4 regions of the Roseateles sp. P5_E8 genome follow, and region 4 is predicted to be linked to each of the others. Evidence: predicted binding sites of a transcription regulator. Region 4 holds the regulator's gene; each other region holds the start of a gene.
What was found. Region 4 encodes sigma-54, which starts transcription at its own class of promoters, with help from an activator protein. Its sites were predicted from a motif close to TGGCANGNAANCTGCTTT; they were not measured.

Region 1: ACXRVZ_RS14655 (PEP-CTERM sorting domain-containing protein) is a predicted target of sigma-54. The motif match lies at 1,725-1,742, and genes of this name have one in related genera.
Region 2: ACXRVZ_RS04800 (PEP-CTERM sorting domain-containing protein) is a predicted target of sigma-54. The motif match lies at 4,023-4,040, and genes of this name have one in related genera.
Region 3: ACXRVZ_RS01860 (TorF family putative porin) is a predicted target of sigma-54. The motif match lies at 1,058-1,075, and genes of this name have one in related genera.

The regions. Positions count from the first base shown of each region.
Region 1 is NZ_JBGCUM010000022.1:33,335-37,414, forward strand. It holds gene prsT (XrtA/PEP-CTERM system TPR-repeat protein PrsT) at 1-1,622, shown strand, start outside; gene ACXRVZ_RS14655 (PEP-CTERM sorting domain-containing protein) at 1,793-2,692, shown strand; gene ACXRVZ_RS14660 (acyl-CoA dehydrogenase family protein) at 2,839-4,038, shown strand; gene ACXRVZ_RS14665 (acyl-CoA dehydrogenase family protein) at 4,054-4,080, shown strand, end outside.
Region 2 is NZ_JBGCUM010000005.1:161,021-167,227, reverse strand. It holds gene ACXRVZ_RS04810 (TonB-dependent receptor domain-containing protein) at 1-1,757, shown strand, start outside; gene ACXRVZ_RS04805 (alpha/beta hydrolase family protein) at 1,823-3,901, shown strand; gene ACXRVZ_RS04800 (PEP-CTERM sorting domain-containing protein) at 4,072-4,815, shown strand; gene ACXRVZ_RS04795 (queuosine precursor transporter) at 4,883-5,599, opposite strand; gene ACXRVZ_RS04790 (PAS domain S-box protein) at 5,628-6,207, opposite strand, start outside.
Region 3 is NZ_JBGCUM010000002.1:114,920-121,126, reverse strand. It holds gene ACXRVZ_RS01865 (YifB family Mg chelatase-like AAA ATPase) at 1-869, opposite strand, end outside; gene ACXRVZ_RS01860 (TorF family putative porin) at 1,120-1,845, shown strand; gene glnK (P-II family nitrogen regulator) at 1,862-2,200, shown strand; gene amt (ammonium transporter) at 2,238-3,755, shown strand; gene ACXRVZ_RS01845 (GGDEF domain-containing protein) at 3,862-5,004, shown strand; gene gshA (glutamate--cysteine ligase) at 5,060-6,207, shown strand, end outside.
Region 4 is NZ_JBGCUM010000079.1:3,659-9,865, forward strand. It holds gene ACXRVZ_RS25590 (alpha/beta hydrolase) at 1-694, shown strand, start outside; gene ACXRVZ_RS25595 (alpha/beta hydrolase) at 696-1,559, shown strand; gene ACXRVZ_RS25600 (hypothetical protein) at 1,576-2,106, opposite strand; gene ACXRVZ_RS25605 (RNA polymerase factor sigma-54) at 2,115-3,608, opposite strand; gene lptB (LPS export ABC transporter ATP-binding protein) at 3,769-4,569, opposite strand; gene lptA (lipopolysaccharide transport periplasmic protein LptA) at 4,569-5,174, opposite strand; gene ACXRVZ_RS25620 (thiol:disulfide interchange protein DsbA/DsbL) at 5,220-5,873, opposite strand; gene ACXRVZ_RS25625 (thiol:disulfide interchange protein DsbA/DsbL) at 5,870-6,207, opposite strand, start outside.

The sequences.
Region 1 (4,080 bases), on a different contig from region 4:
ATGCACGCGCCGTGCAGCTCATGCAGGACGCGCTCAAGGCCAAGGACTCTGCCGAGTACCGCACCGCGCTGGGCCTGTCGCTGCTGCAGTCCGGCCAAGCCGTCCTGGCCGAAGACCAGCTCGCCAAGGCCTACAAGGCCGATCCGAAGCAGACCTTTGCCGGCCTCGCCCTGGTCACGGTCCATCTGCGTGACAACCAACCCGCCAAGGCCTTGGCCGTGGCTGAATCCCTGGCCCGCGCCAACCCCAACAACGCCACCGTGCTGATGGTGCAGGCCTATGCCAAGACGCAGGCGCGCGACTACGCGGGCGGCCGAGCCGGCTACGAAAAGGCACTGAAGCTGGACCCGAAGCAGTTGGAAGCCAAGCTCGGCCTGGCCCGCATCGACGCCGTGACAGGCAACTTCGACGCGGCCGAGAAGCGCCTCAAGGGCGCACTCAAGGACGACGAACGCAACGTGAACCTGCTCTTCGAGCTGGCTCTGGTCAGCGAGTTGCGCGGCAGGGACGACGAAGCTCTGAAGTGGCTGGAAAGCGCCGCTGCGGCCAGCAGCGCGCGCGAGACACGCTCCAACTTCGCGCTCGTCGCCTGGCATCTGCGCAAGGGGCAACCGGCCCGCGCCGTCGAGGCGGCCAAGGTGTTGCTGTCCAAGCTGCCCGAAGACGTCGAGGCCCTGCAGGCCTATGCAGCGGCCCAGCTCGCCAATGGCGACCCCGCCGGCGCCAAGAGCACCCTCACCAACGCCGCCCGCCGCGCCGCCTTCGACACGCCACGCCTGGTCGCGGTCGCTCGCCAGCAGGTGTTGGCCCAGGATCTGAAGGGTGCGGCCTACACCCTCGAAAAAGCACTCAGCGGCACCCCCAACGACACGGCGGCGGTGGCCATGCTGTCCAGCGTCGAGTTGGCCCAGGGCAATTCGGCCCAGGCCGAGCAGCGCGCCCGTCAGGTCATCGATGCCAATCCGAAGTCTGCGCTGGGCTACAACCTGCTGGCCGAGGCGGCCATGCGCCGCAACCAAAACGCCGCAGCGCTGGAAGCACTGCGCAAGGCCCACGACATCGACAAATCCGCGACGACGTTGACGCGCCTGATGCGCGCTCAAGCCTCACAAGGCAATCAGAAGGCCGCCCTCGAGTCGGCCGAGACCTGGCTCAGGAAAAACCCGACCGACGTCATCGTCCGCACTTCGATGGCCGAATTGCTCGTCCGAAGCGGCGACTTCGCCGGTGCGCGCAAGCAGTACGAAGCCGCCCTAAAAGTCAGCCCCTCGAACACCGGCGTGCTGAACAACCTCGCCAACGTGTTGATCGAGCTCAAGGATCCTGGCGCCGTCGACATCGCCGAACGGGCATTGAAGAACGACCCCCGAAACCCAGTGCTGCTGGACACCGCCGGATGGGCCTACCACCGCGCCGGCAAGGCAGACCGCGCCTTGCAGCTCCTGCGCGACGCCCGCTTGCGTGCGCCGGACAACTCCGACATCCGCTATCACCTCGCTGCTGTACTGGCCCAGGCCGGCCGTAAAGGAGAGGCTCGGGAGGAACTCAACGGCGCGCTGCGCGGCAACGCCAACTTCGCCACGGCCGCTGAAGCCAAACAGCTGCTTTCCACCCTCAACTAAGGGGGCCAGGCCCACCCCCTAGGCTGTCGAGGTTCCTTACAATCTCTCACGTCGGTCCCGGTGGTTTTCAATAAACCGTTGTTAGGCAAAGGTTTTTCGGTCTGGCACCGAGTTTGCTAATAACGTTTCGAGAACTTCTGCGCCAACAGGCACAAAACGAAGGAATAACTATGAAGATTCGAAATATCCGCTGGAGCTTGATGGCCCTGGGCGCCTGCGCTGCACTGCTGTCGACGAGCGCACACGCGGTTTGGACCTTCGATCAAGCCAATGTCACTGGCTTGGCCGGCACCAATGCAGGCGATCCGGCCGTATCCCTGAGCGGTGTCTATGCCGCAAACACGTCAGGCGTCGTTGGCGGCAACTGGAGTGCTGGCGCTTTGACCTGGTACAGCGGCAACGGCCAAGGCATGTCGACGGGTACCGATGGCCCGCAGCCGACTCACGCGCTGGACAACGCCGGCAACACGGAAGCCGTTCTGCTGAACTTTGGCTCTAGTAGCGTCGTGCTGTCCAGCATCGGCCTCGGATATACCGCCAAGGGTAATGGCTGCGTAACGTCTGCCGGCGCGGCGGCGACGGCAGAGTGCGCTGCTGGCACGACTTTGTCTTACACGACCAATGTCCAGGTTGACGTCGCGCTGTTCCGCTGMACCGGCGCCGCAGGAACCACGCCGACGGGCAACCCGACTGCCCTCATTGGTCAAGGCGCTGCCGCGATGGCCGGGTGGGAACTCGTGGGCACCTATGGCGACATGGTCACCGATACAAACCCCGCTTACAACCTCGTGAACTCGGGCCAGAAGACTTCGAGCTGGTGGATGATCAGTGCGTACAACACCGGCTTTTCCTCGGCTGCTGGCGAAACTCGGGGCTCGCTGGACAACGGCAACGACTATTTCAAGCTCTACGCCGTGGCGGGCGCGAAGTGCACCAGCTCAATCAATGCGCAAGGTGTCTGCGGCGGCACGACCAGCAAGACGCCCGAGCCGGCCACGCTGGCCCTGACCAGCGTTGCACTGCTCGGCGTGGCCGGCCTGCGCCGCCGCAAGGCCAAGATCGCCGCCTGATCACTGGCTTCGATCTCCATGAAAGGCACTCTTCGGAGTGCCTTTTGCTTTCCGGCTCTGACATCGCTGAACTGTCTCTGGCCGGACAGCAAAGATGCGAACGACCGTGCTAAAACGTGCGGCATTCACATCACCAAACGCGAGACATGGACCTCAACTTCACCGATGCGGAGCTGGCCTTCCGCGCCGAGGTGCGCGAATGGGTGCGCGCCAACCTGCCGGCCGACATCGCCCACAAGGTGCGCCACTCGCTGCGCCTGAACAAGGACGACCTGCAACGCTGGGCCAGGATCCTCGGCGCCAAGGGCTGGCATGGCTGGGCCTGGCCCACGCAGTTCGGCGGCCCGGGCTGGAACGCCGTGCAGCGCCATCTGTTCGAAGAGGAATGCGCCCTCGCCTGCGCGCCGCGCATCGTGCCCTTCGGTCCGGTCATGGTGGCGCCGGTCATCATGGCCTTCGGCACACCGGAGCAGCAGCAGCGCTTCCTGCCCGGCATCATGAGCGGCGAGGTCTGGTGGAGCCAGGGCTACAGCGAGCCGGGTTCGGGCTCGGACCTGGCCTCGCTGAAATGCCGCGCGGAACGCCAGGGCGACAAGTACATCGTCAACGGCCAGAAGACCTGGACGACGCTGGGCCAGTACGGTGACTGGATCTTCTGCCTCGTGCGCACGTCCTCTGAAGGCAAGCCGCAGACCGGCATCAGCTTCCTCTTGATCGACATGACCACGCCCGGCGTCAGCGTCAAGCCCATCATCATGCTGGACGGCGAGCACGAGGTGAACGAGGTCTGGTTCGACAACGTCGAGGTGCCGGCCGAGAACCTGATCGGTGAGGAGAACAAGGGCTGGACCTACGCCAAGCACCTACTCTCGCATGAGCGCACCAACATCGCCGACGTGAACCGCGCCAAGCGTGAGCTGGAGCGGCTCAAGCGCATCGCCAAGGCCGGGGGCCTGATGGACGACCAGCGCTTTCGCGACCAGATCGCGCTGTGCGAGGTCGACATCGTCGCGCTGGAAATGATGGTGCTGCGCGTGCTGTCCGGAGAGCGCACAGGCAAGCAGCCGCTGGACGTCGCGGGCCTCTTGAAGATCCGCGGCAGCGAGCTGCAGCAGCGCTATACCGAGCTGATGATGCTGGCCGGCGGCCCGCTGGCCCTGCCCTACATCCTCGAGGCCATGGAGGCCGGCTGGCAGGGCGACCAGTGGCTGGGTGGCGCCTGGATCGGCGGCGCGTCGCACGCCATTCCGTTGACCGGCAACTACCTGAACGTCCGCAAGACGACGATCTACGGCGGCTCGAACGAAGTGCAACGCAACATCGTCGCGCAGACGGTGCTTGGCTGAGCGGGAGACAAGAACATGGATTTCGATTTCTCTGAAGACCAG
Region 2 (6,207 bases), on a different contig from region 4:
CCAACCTGGCTTTCAGCCAGATCCAGGCTGCGGCCACCCCCATCACCAACGGCGCTGCCCTGGGCGTGCGCGGCTTCATCGGCGCCGGCAACAGCTATTCCAGCCAGTCAGTGGACTTCACACGTGCCGTCGCCGGCCTGCGTGGCTCGTTCTCCAAGATCAGCTGGGACTATGACGTCTCGGTGGCTCAGTCCGAGAGCAAGGCTTCCTACACGTTCGACGGCTTCGCGACTGATCGCCTGGCGCAGAGCCTGAACGTCGCCTCCAATGGCAGCGGCGGCTTCAACTGCATCAACACCGCCAACGGCTGCGTGGCCGCACCGGCACTGACCACCGATGTCATCAACGGCAAGCTGCCGGCGGCCTGGCTGGGCTTCGTCTACGGCAACTTTGTCGGCACGACGAAGTACAAGGAAACCGTGGTCACCGCCTCGACGACCGGCAAGCTGTTCAAGCTGCCCTATGGCGACCTGAAGGGCGCATTCGGCGCGGAGTTCCGCAAGGCATCCATCGACGACACGCCGTCGGAAGCCATGCAGAACGCCAACATCTACAACTTCACCTCGGGCGCACCGACACGCGGCAGCGATCAGGCCACCGACGTGTTCGCCGAGCTGGAAGTGCCGCTGCTCAAGGACGTCACGATGGCCAAGGAGCTGACGCTGAATCTGTCGGCTCGCCGTGCGGACTACAAGTCCTATGGCACGGGCTCGACCCACAAGATCGGCGCGCTGTGGGCACCCGCAGGCTGGATCTCGGTGCGCGGCACCACTGGCACGTCCTACCGCGCTCCGGCGCTGTTCGAACAGTTCGTGGGCGCAACGACCGGCTTCCTGACGGCATCGGGCGACCCCTGCAACGACTACACCTCCAAGGGTGCCGTGCGTTCAGCCAACTGCGCCAGTGAAGGCCTGCCGGCCAACTTCCAGCAGGTGAACAGCATCACCTCGATCACCTCGGGCGGCGCCACTGCGGGGCTTGCCGCTGAGACGTCCAAGAACGGCTCGTGGGGCATCATCCTGCAGCCGGGCCTGCCGACGGGCTTTGGTGACCTGTCGCTCGCCGTGGACCGCTTCGACATCAAGGTGGACAACGGCGTCTCGCGCGTCGGCACCGGCTCCATCCTGAGCAAGTGCTACGACGACCCGCAGTTCCGCTCCGGTGGTGGCTTCTGCCGCCTCGTGACCCGCAACCCGGGCAACAACGCGCTGTCGGTGAACAACAGCTACGTGAACCTGGCCACCGACGTCGTCCGCGGCTATGACTTCAACGTGCGCTACACCAACGAAGTCGGCATCGGCAAGCTGCGCGTGAACCTGACCGCGACGGAGTTCAAGGAGCAGTCGAACAAGCTGTTCGCCGAAGATGCGCTGGACGACACCAACGGCACCCTCGGTTCGCCGAAGTGGTCGGGCGCGATGGACGTGAACTACACGGTCAAGGGCTGGAACGTCTACTACGGCCTGGAATGGGTCGGCAAACAGTCGAACTACGAGTACTACGGCATCAACCCCGCCACGGCCGCATTCAAGATCGACACGCCGAACTACTTCCTGCACTCCGTGTCGCTGTCCTACAGCGACGCGGTGAGCAAGTGGAAGGTGACCGCCGGCGTGCGCAACATCGCCGACAAGATTCCGCCGCTGATCTCTGCGGTCACGGGCTACGGCAACAACCGCATCGGCAATGCCTCGCTGTACAGCGGCTATGACCTGCAAGGCCGCCGCTTCTTCATGAACGTCTCCAAGACCTTCTAATCGGCAAACGGTCCATCGCCCTGGCAACCCCCGGTTGCCAGGGCTTTTTTTCAGGTGTGATTTCCATGCAAAGCTACTTGAACAAGCTGGCGCGGCTGCTCGCCGTCGCCGGCGCCGCGTTGGCGGCCTGCCCGGCTGCCGTGCTGGCGCAGGCAGCGCCCGCCGCTGCGCCCATCCGCGTCCCGACCGTCGAGACGCTGGCGCAGTTCCCCGGCATGACCGGCTTCCAGATCTCCCCGGACGGCAAGCACATGATTGCCCTCCAGAGCCAGGGCGACAACCGCACCATCCTGGTCTGGAAACTGGCCGACCTTGCGGCGAAGCCGACCGTCATCGGCGCCAAGAACATGCAGATCTCCAGCGTGTCGTTCCTGAAGAACGACATGCTGCAGGTCAGCATGACGCAGCCCTACGACCTGCGCGGCGACGAGTTCATCAAGGTCTTCATCAACAAGCTGTTCTTCACCGACCTCGAGGGCAAGACCTGGATCGAGCCGATGGCGGCGACCGAGATCCCGCGCTCCGAGACCGCAAAGAAGGCAGCCGCGCTGGCCAACCCGACGGTGCTGAACCGGCTGCTGACCGACCCCGAGAACGTCATCGTCGTCAGCGACTCGGGCAGCGCGTCCAGCCGTGACGTCTACCGCTACAACCTGCGCAGCAACAAGGCCGTGCGCATCATGCGGCTGAGCGAATCGGACAGCAACGTGTTCGTCAACAGCAAGGGTGTCGTCTGGGCCAAGTCGCGCCTGAACACCGATGGCCAGGGCGCCTTTGTCGCGATCGACTTCCGCAACAAGGATGGCGATTGGGAAGAACACTTCCGCAACTACGTGAAGAACCGCGACGTCGTCGACGTCATCGCGGTGGGCAGCAAGCCCGGCACGGCCATCATCAGCAGCAACGTGGGCCGCGAGTTCGCGGGCCTGTACGAGTACGACATCGCCAGCCGCAAGGTTGCGTCCACGCTGTTCGAGCACAAGTACTTCGACGCCACCGGCGTGCGCTCCTTCCGCACCGACGACGCACCGCCCGAAGAAGGCTATGACGGCTACACCTACGACGGCCACCTGGGCCGCGACACTCACTGGGCCAACGACAAGCTGGATTCCGTCGTGCGCGGCGTCGGCCAGGCGCTGGGCATCAAGGAGATCGACCAGGAGTTCGTCGGCGTCGCCAGCGGCGAGCGCGCAGCCGTGCGTTCGTTCGACGGCGTGTCCGTGCGGCTAGCGGGCTATGTGGGCGGCGAGACACCCACCTACCTGATCCGCGTCAGCGGCCTGACCTACCCGACCGAGCACTACCTGCTGCGCGGCCAGAGCATCCAGCTGCTGGCCAAGGAGCGCCCGGACGTGGACCGGCGCGCCCTCGGCACGGCGCGCTTCGTCTACTACAAGGCGCGCGACGGCCTGAACATCCCCGCCTACCTGACCGTGCCCAACCCGCAGCTGTGCGGTGCCGGCCCCTACGCCGCAGTCGTGCATCCGCACGGCGGCCCCTGGGCGCGCGACACGATGGACTACGACGGCTCGGGCTGGGTACCGCTGCTGGTGTCGCAGTGCCGCGTCGTGCTGCAGCCGCAGTTCCGCGGCTCGCAGGGCTGGGGCCGGGCGCTCTGGTACGCCGGTGACCGCGAGTGGGGCCAGAAGATGCAGGACGACAAGGACGACGGCGCCAAGTGGCTGGTCAGCGAGAAGCTGGCCGATCCCAAGCGCATCGCCATGTTCGGCTTCTCCTACGGCGGCTATTCAGCCTTCGCCGCCTCGGTGCGCCCGAACGGCCTCTACAAGTGCGCCATCGCCGGCGCCGGCGTGTCGGACATCGACCGCATCTGGGCCAAGTTCTTCACCAACCCCTACTTCCAATCGGCGCAAGGGCCCACCGTGAAGGGCCTGAGCCCGCTGAGCCTGGCAGACAAGATGGAGATCCCGCTGATGGTCTATCACGGCGAACGCGACCAGACCGTGCCGATCATCCAGTCCGAGCTGTTCGTCGACAAGGCCAAGGCCGCCGGCAAGCCCGTGGAATACCACGTGCTGGCCGACTACGCCCACGGCCCCGCCTGGACGCGCAAGATCATGGCCGATCAGTTGAACCTGATCAGCACCTACCTGGCCAAGGGCTGCGGCACGGGCGGCTTGTAAGCGCTTGGCTGGCCGCAGCCGGCAACCTGGCTTTCCCACCATCTGGGGGTGTCGGCGGCATTGACAGTGGAGCCATGGCCGCACGGCCGGCGAGGGCCGTCTCATGGGAGAAATGTCACCGTGGCGCGAAGTTTGCGTTCCAGGTGTCATTTCTTCCCTTGAGGCTGAACATGAAAAAGATTCAAACCCTGCTGGCCACCGCCCTGATCGCCTGCGCCGGCCTCAGCCAGGCCGCGCCGGTCTTCTGGACCGATTGGCAAGGCAGCGACCTCGACCCTGGCGTCGGCTTCCAGGCCCAGGGCATCATCACCACGACGACCTCCAGCGTCACGGTGACCTACACCAACGCCCGCGGCATCGGCTTCTACCAATCCAACGGCGGCCCCGACTACTACGTCAACGGCGCCAATGGAGGCCTGGCCTCGCCCTACGAGAGCAGCACCGTGGACAACCGGCCGCTGGGCACCGACATCGTCGCGTTGACGTTTGCCGGCCCGCAGACCTTGCAGTTCTCGCAGGCCATCGCCAACCCGGTGTTCGCCTATGTCAGCCTGAACGGCAATGGCTACGGCTTCGACCAGGATTTCGACATCCTCAGCTACGACGATCCGGCCACCGGCCACGCCTGCGGCTACTGGGGCTGCGGCACCTCGTACAAGAACGTCATCGACCATGGCGGCGGCGTGTTCGAGTACCAGTTGCTGGGCACCGGCGAGCCGCATGGCGCGATCCGCTTCAAGGGCAGCTTCGACACCGTGCACTGGAACAGCCTGTCCAACGAATACTGGAACGGCTTCACGGTCGGTGTGCAGGGCACTGCGGTCGAGGTCTTCGGCGTGCCCGAGCCCACAGGCCTGGCATTGACCGGCCTGGCCCTGCTGGCCGCCGCCGGCGTGCGCCGCCGTCGCGACTGAACGGCCGGCTTCAAGTCAAACGGCGGCCCCAGGGCCGCCGTTTGCGTTTCTGGCCGGTCTGCGGTGCTCACACCTTGATCGAAAACGGATTGAAGCTGGTGTCGCGGTCGTAATGGTCCAGGCCCTCGACGCGCTTCAGGAAGGCGATGAAGCGCGCCGTGACCGGGAACAGCACCGCCTCCCAGATCAGCTTGAAGATGTACTGCGCGACGAACACGGCGAGCAGTTGCTCCTGCGGCCAGATGCCCCAGAACGCGATGCTCAGGAACAGCCCCGTGTCCAGCAGCTGGCCCACCGCCGTGGAGCCGACGATGCGCGCCCACAGGTAGCGGCCATTGGTGGCGACCTTCATCTTCGCCATCACGAAGCTGTTGGCGAAGCTGCCGGCGGCAAAGGCGATCATCGAACCGGCCACGACGCGCCAGGTGTTGCCGAACATCGCCTCGACGTGCAGCTGATAGGCGTCCATGAAGCCATTGCGCGCGGGCGGCAGGTGCACCACGACAAAGGCCATGAAGGCCGCGAACAGCAAAGCCCCGAAGCCGGCCCAGACGACGCGGCGGTCGCGGCCATAGCCGTAGACCTCGGTCAGCACGTCGCCAAAGATGTAGCTGATCGGGAAGAAGAACAGGTCCGCCCCGAAGGTGACCGGGCCGATCCACGGCAGCTGCACCTGGGCAGCCTTGGCCGGGCCGATCAGGTTGGCGCACAGCAGCACGCAGACGCAGGCCGCCATGATCAAGTCGTAATACTTGAAATGACGCTGTGGCACGGTGACGCTCATCGGGCTCCTCCTGTTGGAGCCGGCATTGTCAACCGGCCCTGGTCAACCTCAGCAGCGTCTGATGCAGCTTGGGCGTGTCGATGGGCTTGGTCAGGAAGTCGTTCATGCCCGCCGCGAAGGCGTCGTTGCGCTCCGAGACCAGGGCCGCCGCCGTCAGCGCGACGATGGGCAGTTCCTCGGCGCTGAAGTGCTTGCGCAGCTCGCGTGTCGCATCGTGCCCGCCCATGACGGGCATCTGCACGTCCATCAGCAGGATGTCGAACGGCTTGCCGACGCTGGCGGCGGCCAGCACGGCCTCGATGGCCTGGCGGCCGTCGCTGGCCTGGGCGACCTCCATGCCCCACTGCTCCAGCTGCGCCACGGCGATGAGCATGTTGACCGGATGGTCCTCGGCGATCAGCACGCGCCGGCCATGCAAGGCCTCGTGCGCCGCGCCGGTGGCGCGCGGCTCGCGTGGCTGGTGGGCCATGGGTGCCGGCGCGCCAGGCAGGGGCAGTTCGGCCCAGAAGGACGAACCCTCGCCGACGGCGCTGCGCATGCCGACCTCGCCGCCCATCAGCGAAGCCAGCTCGCGGCAGATGGACAGCCCAAGGCCCGTGCCCCCAAAG
Region 3 (6,207 bases), on a different contig from region 4:
CCGCCGCCCACCAGCGCCACGCTGGACGCCGAGTGGTGCGGCGCCCGCACCGGCCTTTGCCCCCAGAGCGACACGTCGAACTGGCCGGCCAGGCTGAGCACGGCGGCGGATTCCAGCGCGGCTTCGTCGTCCAGCAGCGGCAGCAGGCCGGCCAGGCGCTGGGCCAGCATGGACTTGCCGGTGCCGGGCGGGCCGACCATCAACAGCGAGTGGCCGCCGGCCGCCGCGATCTCCAGCGCGCGCTTCGGGCCGGCCTGGCCCTTGATGTCGGCGAGATCGGGCAGGCCGCTCTGCCGTTCGCGCGGCAGGGCGGTCGCGCGGGGCAGGAGTTCGCCGTCGGGCTGCAGTGCCGCGACGACGTCCAGCAGATGCCGCGCCTGCCGCACCACCAGGCCGTCGACGAGGGCAGCCTCGGCGGCGCTGGCCTCGGGCAGCAGCAGCTCGCGTTGAACATCACCATCCTTTTCGCCAGTCTGGCGCATGGCCAGCGCCATCGCCAGGGCGCCGCGCACCGGGCGCAGCTCGCCGGCCAGCGACAGCTCACCCGCGCATTCAAAGCGTGCCAGCCTGGTCGCGTCCAGCTGGCCGTTGGCCGCAAGCAGACCCAGCGCCATGGGCAGGTCGAAGCGCCCGCCCTCCTTGGGCAGGTCGGCCGGCGCCAGGTTGACGGTGATGCGCTTGTTGGCCGGAAAGCCCAGGCCGCTGTTCTGCAGCGCCGCGCGCACGCGCTCGCGGGCCTCCTTGACCTCGGTGTCGGCCAGGCCAACGACGGTGAAGCTGGGCAGGCCGTTGGCCAGGTGCACCTCCACCGTGACCGGCGCGGCGGCCAAGCCGTCAAGGGCGCGGCTGTGGACCGTGGCAAGGCTCATCGCATGGGCTCGTAGGAGGGCGGCGGGCGAGTCTAGCCCTGGGTTCGCGTGGCGCGGATGTGGTGCTTTTCCCGTGCGCGCACCGTAAATGTGCGCTCGATGATGGAATTGATGCCAAATTGGTGCGCAATGCTGACTTGCGGGTGCGCCCATCCCAGATTCGTGCGGGGTGTCTGAGGTGTGGTGCTTGGCACGGAAGCTGCAATCAGCGGACCGGACTGCCCTCTAACCCTGAACTGGAGCCCCCGCCATGAAGTTGTCCTCTACGCTGCTCGTCTTGGCGCTGTCCGCAGCCTCGCTGCCGGCCTTCGCCGATGAGCCGGTCAACCCGCTGTCGTTCAACGCCAGCGTCGTCACCGACTACCGCTACCGCGGCGTCTCGCAGACCCGCCTGAAGCCGGCCCTGCAAGGCGGCTTCGACTACGCGGCGCCCAGCGGCTTCTACGTCGGCATGTGGGGCTCCACCATCAAGTGGATCAAGGACGGTGGCGGCGACGCCAACGTCGAGGTCGACCTCTACGGCGGCTACAAGACCGAAGTCGCCCCGGGCCTGACGCTGGACGTGGGCCTGCTGCAGTACTACTACCCGAGCAACAAGCTGCCCACCAGCGCCGACACGCTGGAGATCTACGGCGCGCTGAGCTTCGGCCCGGTGACCGCCAAGTACTCGCACAGCACGACCAACCTGTTCGGCGTGCCCGACAGCAAGGGCAGCAGCTACTTCGACGTGACGGCCAACTTCGACCTCGGTGACGGCATGACGCTGTCGCCCCACGTCGGCCACCAGACGGTCAAGCACTTCTCGATGGCGTCCTACACCGATTACTCGGTGACGCTGGCCAAGGACTTCTCGGGCCTCGTCCTGAGCGGCGCGATCGTCGGCACGGACGCCGACAAGAGCTTCTACGCCAGCCCCGCGAACGGCAAGTTCCTGGGCAAGACCACGCTAGTCGTCGGCCTGAAGAAGACCTTCTAAGAACACTGGAGCAGACATGAAACTGATCACTGCCGTCATCAAGCCCTTCAAGCTCGACGAGGTGCGTGAGGCTCTGAGCGCCATCGGCGTGCAGGGCTTGACGGTCACCGAGGTCAAGGGCTTCGGCCGCCAGAAGGGCCACACCGAGCTGTACCGCGGCGCTGAATACGTCGTGGACTTCCTGCCCAAGGTCAAGATCGAAGCCGCCGTGAACGACGACGTCGTCGACCGCGTCATCGAGGCCATCGAGTCTTCGGCCCGCACCGGCAAGATCGGCGACGGCAAGATCTTCGTGTCGCCGCTGGACCAGGTCGTACGCATCCGCACCGGCGAAACCGGCAACGACGCGCTCTGAAGCGCGCGTCCATAACAACCGTTTGGAGAACACTCAAATGAAGAAACTCCTCGCCGGCCTTGCGCTTGCCGCTGGCCTGCTTGCGCCGGCCGCCTGGGCCCAGGACGCCGCCTCGGCGCCTGCCGCCACCGCCACGGCAGCTCCGGCTGCCGATGCAGCCTCCGCCCCTGCGGCCGCCGCGCCTGCCGAAGCGGCTTCTGCCGCCGCCGCTCCCGTGCCCGTGCCCAACAAGGGCGACACCGCCTGGATGATGTTGTCCACGCTGCTCGTCATCATGATGACGGTGCCCGGCCTCGCGCTGTTCTACGGCGGCCTGGTGCGCAGCAAGAACATGCTATCGGTGCTGATGCAGGTGATGGTCGGCTTCTCGCTGATCGTCGTGCTGTGGGTGCTGTACGGCTACAGCTTCGCGTTCACCGAGGGCAACAAGTTCATCGGTGGCACGGATCGCCTGTTCATGAAGGGCATCTGGGACAACGTCGCTGGCACCTTCGCGAATGGCGCCACCTTCTCCAAGGGCGTCGTCATTCCGGAAATCGTGTTCGCGGCCTTCCAGGCCACCTTCGCCGGCATCACCGCCTGTCTCATCCTCGGCGCCTTCGCCGAGCGCATCAAGTTCTCGGCGGCCCTGGCCTTCCTGACGCTGTGGTTCACCTTCAGCTATCTGCCGATGGCCCACATGGTCTGGTTCTGGATGGGCCCGGATGCCTACACGTCCGCCGCTGTCGTCGATGAGATGAACGGCAAGGCCGGCATGCTCTGGCAGTGGGGCGCGCTGGACTTCGCGGGCGGCACGGTCGTGCACATCAACGCCGCGGTTGCCGGCCTGGTGGGTGCCTTCATGGTCGGCAAGCGCGTCGGCTACGGCAAGGAACAGTTCACGCCGCACAGCCTGACGCTGACCATGGTCGGTGCCTCGATGCTGTGGGTGGGCTGGTTCGGCTTCAACGCCGGCTCCGCGCTGGAAGCCAACGGCTTCGCTGCCCTGGCCTTCATCAACACGCTGGCTGCCACGGCTGCCGCCGTGCTGGCCTGGTGCGTCGGTGAAGCGCTGCTCAAGGGCAAGGCCTCGATGCTGGGTGCTGCCTCGGGTGCCGTCGCCGGCCTCGTCGCCATCACGCCGGCTGCTGGCAACGTCGGCATCGGTGGCGGTCTCGTCATCGGTATCGTCGCCGGCTTCGCCTGCCTGTGGGGTGTCTCCGGCCTGAAGAAGCTGCTGGGTGCGGACGACTCGCTGGACGTCTTCGGCGTCCACGGTGTCGGCGGCATCGTCGGTGCTCTGCTGACCGGTGTGTTTGCCTCGCCCAGCCTGGGCGGCCCCAGCGCCATGGGTGACTGGGTCACGGCGACCATGATCACGCCGGATGCCTTCTCGATCGGCGCGCAGTTCCTGGTTCAGGCCAAGGCCGTCGGCGTGACCCTGGTCTGGTCGGGCGTCGTCTCCGTCATCGCCTACAAGCTGGTCGACCTGACCATCGGCCTGCGCGTGACCGAAGAGGAAGAGCGCGAAGGCCTGGACATCTCGTCGCACGGCGAAACGGCTTACCACAAGTGATGTGAATCAAGGGCCGGCTGCGCGCCGGTCCTTCGTCACACCGAGCCGCCCTCCGGGCGGCTTTTCTTCGTCTGGCGCGCGCAGGTCGGCCGTTATGCTGACCCGCATGCACGTCGTCACCCTGTTCGTCGCAGTGCTGGTCAATGCATTGCTGATGAGCCTGGCCCTGGTGGTCAGCGTCGGCTTGCGGGCCCGCAGCGGCCTGCAGGCCTGGCAGTTCATGCTGCTGGGCCAGGCCGCCGGCTTCGGGCTGCTGATCGGCGCGACGCTGGGCATGCCGCGGCTGCTGGCCACGCTGGGGGTCATGGCCCTCAGCGGCTCGGCGGCGGCGATGCTGCTGGCGGTCTGCCGCTTTCTGAGCCTGCCGCTGTCGCGCCGCTGGCTGGTGCTGCCGCCGCTGGGGCTGGGCATCGTGCATTTCGTGGTCTTCGGCGACCAGGGCCTGGCCACCGGGCTGACCAACCTGGTCATAGGCGTGCAGATCCTGTGGGCCAGCGGCCTGCTGCTGCGCGGCGCCGGCCGGCTGCGCTGGCGCTGGCTGTGCGGCTTGGCCGGCATGGCCAATGCGCTGTTCACGCTGGGCCGCGCGGTGCTGGTGCTGGGCTGGCCGGAGATCTACCCGCGCTTCATCGCCCCGCATCCGCTCAACTTCGCCTCGCTGATGCTGCTCAACGCCAGCCTGGTGCTGGGCACCATGGGGTTTTTGCTCGCTCACCGCGACGAGGCCGAGCAGGCGCTGGTGCGGCTGGCCTCGCTGGACGCGCTGACCGGCCTGCTCAACCGCCGCGAGTGGATGCAACGCGCCGGCCGGGCCCTGGGCCTGATTGGAACCGCTGGTGCGGGTGAAGCCGCCACCGTGCTGCTGATGCTGGACCTGGACCACTTCAAGCGCGTCAACGACGAGCGCGGCCACCCGGTGGGCGACGAGGTGCTCAAGATCACCGGCGAGGTGCTGCGCGGCGAACTGCGCGCCAGCGATCTGGTAGGCCGCTACGGCGGCGAGGAGTTCTGCCTGCTGCTGCGCCATTGCGAGCCGGGCGCCTTCGGCCGGCTGGACAGCCGCCTGCACATGGCGCTGAAGCGGCGCTGCGAGGCCAGCCTGGGCTTTGCGGTGGACTTCAGCGCCGGCGCCGTGCGCGTGCAGCCGGGCGAGACGCTGGCCGCCGCCATCAAGCGCGCCGACGACCAGCTCTACCAGGCCAAGCACGCCGGCCGGGGCCGCACCTGCCGCGACGACGACGTCTTGTGATCCCGCGCGGCGCCCCCAAGTGGCCCGCCTCTGTCGAGTTTGAGATCATTCGGTCATGGTTCCCCATCTCATCACCGCCCTGAACGGCCCCATCAACGAGCTGGAAGCCCGCGTCCTGGAATCCATGCCGGCCACGGAACGCTGGTTCAGGCTCGAATGGATGGAGCACACGCCGACCTTCTACGCCTCGGTGGACCTGCGCAACGCCGGCTTCAAGCTGGCGCCGGTGGACACCAACCTCTTCCCCAGCGGCTTCAACCACCTGACGCCGCAGATGCTGCCGCAGGCCGTGCAGGCGGCCATGGCGGCCATCGAGAAGATCTGCCCCGAGGCGCGCAACCTGCTGCTCGTCCCCGAGCCGGGCGTGCGCTGCAGCTTCTACCTGGACCACCTCGCCACGCTGGTGCGCATCTTCACGCAGGCCGGCCTGAACGTGCGCCTGGGCGCGCTGGACCCGGCCCAGACCGAGCCCGAGGAACTGACGCTGGCCGGCGGCGGCAGCCTGGTCTTCGAGCCGCTGGTGCGCAAGCGCGGCCGCCTGATGCTCAAGGGCTTCGACCCCTGCACCATCCTGCTCAACAGCGACCTCGCCAGCGGCACGCCGCCGCAGCTGATGGGCCTGCACGAGCAATACCTGCTGCCGCCGCTGCACGCTGGCTGGAGCGTGCGCCGCAAGAGCCAGCACTTCCGCGCCTACGAGGAAGTGGCCAAGCGCTTCGGCAAGCTGCTAGGCATGGACCCGTGGCTCATCACGCCGTCGTTCCAGAGCGTCGACCTGCATGGCAAGAAGGGCCTGGAGGCGCTTCAGACTGCCGCCGACGCCCAGCTCACCAAGGTGCGCCGCAAGTACAAGGAATACGGCATCAACGAGAAGCCCTTCGTCGTCATCAAGAGCGACATCGGCAGCTACGGCCGCAGCGTGCTGACCGTGCGCGATGCCAAGGACATCGAGGCCCTGGCCGGCCGCCTGCCTGAGGACCTGGGCCAGGAGGTCATCGTGCAGGAGGGCGTTCCCACCCACGAGCGCGTGCACGAGGCGGTGGCCGAGCCGGTCGTCTACATGATGGACCGCTACGTGGTGGGCGGCTTCTATCGCGTGCACGCCAGCCGCGGCATCGACGAGAACCTCAATGCCCCCGGCGCCAGCTACGTGCCGCTGGCGTTTGCTGATTCGCTGAACCTGCCGCGCCCCGGCGAGAAGCC
Region 4 (6,207 bases):
GAAGGAGCCCAAGCGCCGCTACCCGGTGCTCTACGTGACCGATGGTTACTGGGACTTCGCCACCATCGTGGCCTCGTACAACAACCTGAATTACGACAAGGTCGTGCCCGACTTCATCACGGTGGGCCTGGGCTATGCCGGCGACAACCTCGACTACGGCGAAATGCGCGGCTGGGAGCTGTCGCCGGTGCGTATGAACCCCCTGTCTTCCAGCAGCGGCAACGCTGACAAGTTCATCGCCTCGCTGGAGAAGGACATCTTCCCGCTGCTGGAGCGCGAGTACCGCGCCGACCCGGCCCAGCGCTACCTGGCCGGCAGCTCGCTCGGCGGGCTGTTCACGCTGCATGCGATGTATGCCAAGCCCGATCTCTTCAAGGGCTATATCGCCGCCAGCCCGGCCGTCGTCGCCGGCAACGACTGGATCATCGGCCAGGCCAAGGCCTATGCCGCGACGGGCAAGCCCATCAAGGCGCGGCTGTATGTCACCGGCGCCGAGAACGAATGGCCCGGGTTCCTCGCCGGCATCAAGCGCTACCAGGCGCTGCTGCCGGAGTTGAAGCACCCCGAGCTGGTCTATCAAAACCGCACCATCGATGGCGAGCGGCATGGGGGCACCAAGGCCGAGAGCTACACGCGCGGCATGCGCTTTGTGTTCGAGCCGCTGGCGCCGGAGACGGGGAAGTCGAAAGACTGACGTGAAGCAGTTCGCCCTCGCGCTGGCCCTCCTGTCCAGCGCGCCGCAAGTGCTGGCGGACCCGGCGCCCGGCTATCCGCCGCATGTCGTCCCGAACACGCAGCTGCGTGTGCTGCCGCCGACGGCGGATGGCCGGAGCTACCAGCTGCACATCCACCTGCCCGCGTCCTTCGCCAAGGAGCCCGCGCGGCGCTACCCAGTGCTCTACGTCACCGACGCCTACTGGGACTTCACGACCCACATCAACGCCTACAACAGCAAGGTCGCTGATCGCGTCGTGCCCGAGTTCATCATCGTGGGCCTGGGCTATGCGGGCCAGAACCTCGACTACGGCCAGCTGCGCATCGGCGACTTGTCGCCGGTAAAGCTCCCGCAGCCGGGCGACTCCGGCCACGCCGACAAGTTCCTGGCCACGCTGGAGCGCGACATCATCCCGCTGGTGGAGCGCGACTACCGCGGCGACCCGGCCCACCGCATGCTGGCCGGCAGCTCGCTCGGCGGTCTGTTCACGCTGTACGCGATGTACACGCGGCCGACGCTGTTCGAGGGCTATGTCGCGGCCAGCCCGGCGGTGAACGTCGACAACGACTGGCTCATTGGCCTCGCCAAGGCCTATGCCGCAACGGGCAAGCCCATCAAGGCACGTCTCTATGTGACCGGCGCCGAGTGGGAGTGGCCCGCCTACCTGGCCGGCATCAAGCGCTATCAGGCCCTGCTGCCCGAGTTGAAGCATCCCGGCCTGGTGTTCCAGAACCGCATCATCGACGGCGAGCGCCACGGCGGCACGAAGCCGGAAAGCTATGCGCGCGGCATGCGCTTCGTGTTCGAGCCGCTGGCGCCGGAGACGGGGCCATCCAAGGATTGAGGCCGGGCTACGGGTGTCAATTCAGCTTGGAGATGCTGCCACGTGCAGCACCAGGGAGGGGGCAGCCGCCTTTGAGGTCGATGGCTCGCGACTGCACCTCGTTTTCGTTCGACGTCGCGGTGGTGGCTTCAATCTGGAGAAGCCGCGCATCTTCCAGGCTGAACAGAAATGAAATGCCAACGGGCGCTGGCAGCCTCGGTGACTGAGCCGGCGTCTTGAACCGAATCGAGACGTAGTGGGGCAGCGTGCTCCGCTCGTGATACCAAGAGCCCGATAGCGAGACCGTCTTCCATGAGTCTGCGGGCAGGGTTTGGAGCACACAGCGTTCAATGACGGTCTGCTTCCCGCCGGAGATGAAGGTCACTTTCGTCGGCCTGCCGGACTCTTTGTCCGCGAACTCCATCTTCAAGCGCGTCAACGTGTACTGCGACGGAAGTTCCGGAATGCTGCCGTCAGAAGCCAGCGAGAGAATCCTGTCCTGGTGAGCGTTCGTCTGACTGCTCAGCATGCAGAACACCAGCAAGGCGAGGGTTTGGCTGAATCGCATGAGAGTGCCTACAGCGCCTTCCTCAAATTCGCCGGCGCGATCTTCATTCCTTCGCGGTATTTGGCCACCGTGCGCCGCGCGCACTGGATGCCTTGCTCTTCCAGCATCGCCGCGAGCGCGCTGTCGGACAGCGGCTTCTTGATGTCCTCGGCCGCGACGAACTGCTTGATGAGCGCGCGCACCGCCGTGCTGGACGCCTCGCCGCCGGCTTCCGTCGACAGCCCCGAGCCGAAGAAATACTTCAGCTCGAAGGTGCCCCAGCTGGTGGCCATGTACTTGGCCGTCGTCACGCGCGAGATGGTGGATTCGTGCAGGCCCAGTTCGTCGGCGATCTCGCGCAGCACCAGCGGCTTCATGGCCAGCTCGCCGTGCGTGAAGAAGCCGCGCTGGCGCTCGACGATGGCCTGGCTGACGCGCAGGATGGTGTCGAAGCGCTGCTGGATGTTCTTGATGAACCAGCGCGCCTCCTGTAGCTGCCCGCCCAGCGGCGAGTTGCTGATGCCGCCGCGCGTGGCGCGCAGCGCGTTGGCGTAGAGCTCGTTGATGCGCAGCTTGGGCGCCACCTCGGGGTTGAGCATGACGCGGAATTCGCGGCCCACCTTGCGCACGATGACGTCGGGGACGATGGCTGCAGCGGCGCCACGCGCAAAGCGGCGGCCGGGCTTGGGTTCGAGCCGGGTGATGAGCCCCTGCGCCTCGCGCAGGATGTGTTCGTCCGCGCCGGTTTCGGCCATCAGGCGGCGCATGTCGCGGCGGGCCAGCAGCTCCAAATGACCCTTGCAGATCAGGATGGCGACGACCTGGGCGGGGCACTTGGGGCAGGCGCGCAATTGCAGCACCAGGCATTCGGACAGGTCGCGCGCGGCAATGCCGGCCGGGTCCAGGCTTTGCAGCAGGCGCAGGGCGATGCGCAGGTGGTCCAGCAGTTCCTCGCGCGTCTCTTCGTCCTCGGCCAGGGAGGCGGCGATCTCGTCGAGCGTGTCTTCGAGATAACCATCCTCGTTGAGCGACTCGATGAGGATCTGCAGCGCGGCGCGGTCCTCGGGGGAGAGGTGGTGGCCGGCGAGTTGCTGGGTGAGATGCTCGGCCAGCGTGGCTTCGGCGAACTCCTGGCTCTCGCGCTCGCCGTCGTCGTCGCCGCTGGCGCCGGAGCTGTTGCTGGGCAGCTCGCGGATGCCGTCGAAGTCGTCGCGCTCGGTGCCGTTCTCCCAGTCCTCGCGCTCGGTACCGCCGAATTCCTCGGCGGTCAGCTCGGGGGCGTCGCCGCTTTCCGACTCGCCGGCCGAAGCCTCGGTGCCGCTCTCGGCCGGCGCGTTCGAGGCCAGCTCGGGGGCGCTGACGGTGAACTCCTCCTCGGTGTCCAGCAGCGGGTTGGTGGCCAGCATCTGCTCGACTTCCTGGTTCAGCTCCAGCGTCGACAGCTGCAGCAGCCGGATGGATTGCTGCAGCTGGGGCGTCAGCGCGAGATGCTGACTGAGGCGGACCTGGAGGGTCTGCTTCATCCCAGAGTTCCTTGCGGGCCGAGCGCCGGGCCGCTCCCAAGCCGGCCCGCGCTGGCGATGTGCTTGCCGCTCAATGCGGCAAGCATCGCCGTCCCCTCGGGGGACCGACCAGACGCGCTCGCGTTCAGCGACGCGAGGATGGGCGAGGGGTTGTCCATCTCTACATGCGGAAGTTTTCGCCGAGATAGACCTTGCGCACGTCGGCGTTGGCCACGATCTCGTCGGGCGTGCCTTCGGCGAGCACGGCGCCCTCGCTGATGATGTAGGCGCGGTCGCAGATGCCCAGCGTCTCGCGGACGTTGTGGTCCGTGATCAGCACGCCGATGCCGCGGCTCTTCAGGAAACCGATGATGCGCTGGATCTCCAGCACGGCGATGGGGTCGACGCCGGCAAAGGGCTCGTCCAGCAGGATGAAGCGCGGTTGCGTGGCCAGGGCGCGGGCGATCTCGACGCGGCGGCGCTCGCCGCCCGACAGGGCCGGCGCCGGGCTGTCGCGCAGGCCGTCGATGGAGAGGTCGTGCAGCAGGCCGTTGAGCAGCTCGTCGATGCGCGCCTTGCCCAGGGACCGGCCCTTGGCGTCCTGCTGCAGCTCCAGCACGGCGCGGATGTTCTGCGCGACGGTGAGCTTGCGGAAGATGGACGCTTCCTGCGGCAGATAGCTCAGGCCCAGGCGGGCGCGTGAGTGGATGGGCAGGCGCTGCACCTCGGCGCCGTCGATGCGGATGATGCCGGCGTCCGAGCGGACGAGGCCGACGATCATGTAGAAGCTGGTCGTCTTGCCGGCGCCATTGGGGCCGAGCAGGCCGACCACCTCGCCGCAGTCGACTCGCACATGGACGTTCTTGACGACCTTGCGCACGCCATAGGTCTTGGCCAGACCCTCGGCTTCGAGGCGGCTGCCGCAGGCCGTTGGCTGGACGCCGGCGGCCGGGGATTCAAGCGTGACGGACGCGTCGCCCATCACGAAGGCTTGCCTGGCTGCAGCGTCGTCGACGGCTTCAGTGGCAAGGCTGCCGGCGGCGCCGAGGCGGCGTCCTCGGCCGGCTGCGGGCGCGGCATCATGACGATGCGCGTGCGGCCGTTCGAGTTGGGCGAGGCGCTGCCGCCTTCCAGCGTGAAGACCTCGGTGCGGCTGTTGTAGACGATGACGGCGCCCGTCACCTCGTTGGCAATCGCCGCGCCGCGCATGCTGCGCACATTGGCGTTGCCGATGAAGCGCACGTTCTCGGTGCGGGTGTCGTATTCGAGCTGATCGGCCACACCCTCGATGGCTTCGCCAGGGACGTCGCGCGCCTGGCGAAAGCTGACCGGCTTGCCGGCGGTGCCGCTCGCATAGGCCTGAACGTAGCCATCGCGAGTTTCGCGCACGTCCACCTTCTCGGCGCGCAGCATCAGGCTTCCTTGGGTGATGATGACGTTGCCTTCCAGCTCTGTGCGCTGGTTGACGCCGTCTACGATGCCCCGCTTGTCCTGCGTAAAGACCATCGGCTTCAGGCGGTCGCCCTTCTCTGCGAGGGCGGCAGTGGCGGTCAGCGCAGCGAGGAGGAGAAGGAGTCGCGAAGACATGGCGGCACGGAAGTTGCAGGCCATTCTATGGGCGCGATACCGCCCTCAGCCTTTCTCTCGTGACAACTTGATCAGGAAATCCGCGACGGCTAGGGCCTGCTGGCCCAGGGCGGTTTCGCTTTGGTTGGCGTTGGCGCCCATGCCGGGGCCGGTGCGGAAACGCCCGCCGATGACGAGGGCGGGCACCTGGTCGGCGCCGCTCAGCTCGGCCAGCTTCTGCCCTTGCGCCAGCCTGGACTGCACGCCGAAGGAGGCGAAGGCCGCCTTGAACTTGGCGGCGTCCACGCCCAGCTTGCCGACCAGGGCGGTGATGGCCGCCTCGTCATTGGCATCCACGCCCTGGCGGTGGAAGGCATTGAAGATGCCAGCGTGCACCGCCGACGTCAGCGCGCCCATGGCCTCCAGCGCGTAATACGTGCGCGCATGCAGCTTGAGCATGGCCTGCTGGCCCACCGGCACACGGCGAAAGCTCACATCCGCCGGCAGCTGGTGCACCCAGGCCTCCAGCAGCGGGTCGAAGGCGAAGCAGTGCGGGCACTTGTAAAAGAAGAACTCGATGACCTCGATCTTGCCCGGCGCGCCCGGCAGGCGCTGCGCCAGGCGGGCGTAGTGCCGGCCCTCGACGGGCGCGCCCTGGGCCCAGGCAGCCGGCGCCAGGCTGGTGGCGGCGAGAGCGAGAGTGGCGTGGCGACGCTTCATGCCTTGCGCCGCACTCGCTGGATCAGGAAGTCGGCGTACTGCAGCGCGCGCTGGCCGAGCTCATGCTCGGGCAGGCGCTGGCCCACGCCGGCCATGCTGGGCGAGGTCAGGAAGCGGCCACCGATGCCGATGCTGGGCACGCCGTCGATGTTGTAGGCCTCGGACAGCTTCTCGGCCTGGGTGGCCTTGGTCTGCACGCCGAAGGAGTTGTAGGCGTCCTGGTACTTGACCGGGTCCACGCCCAGGGCGCTGAGGAACTTGGCCTGGCTCTTGGCGTCTTCCAACGCCTGGCCCTGCTCGTGCATGGCCTTGAAGATGGCGGGGCGGGTGGCGG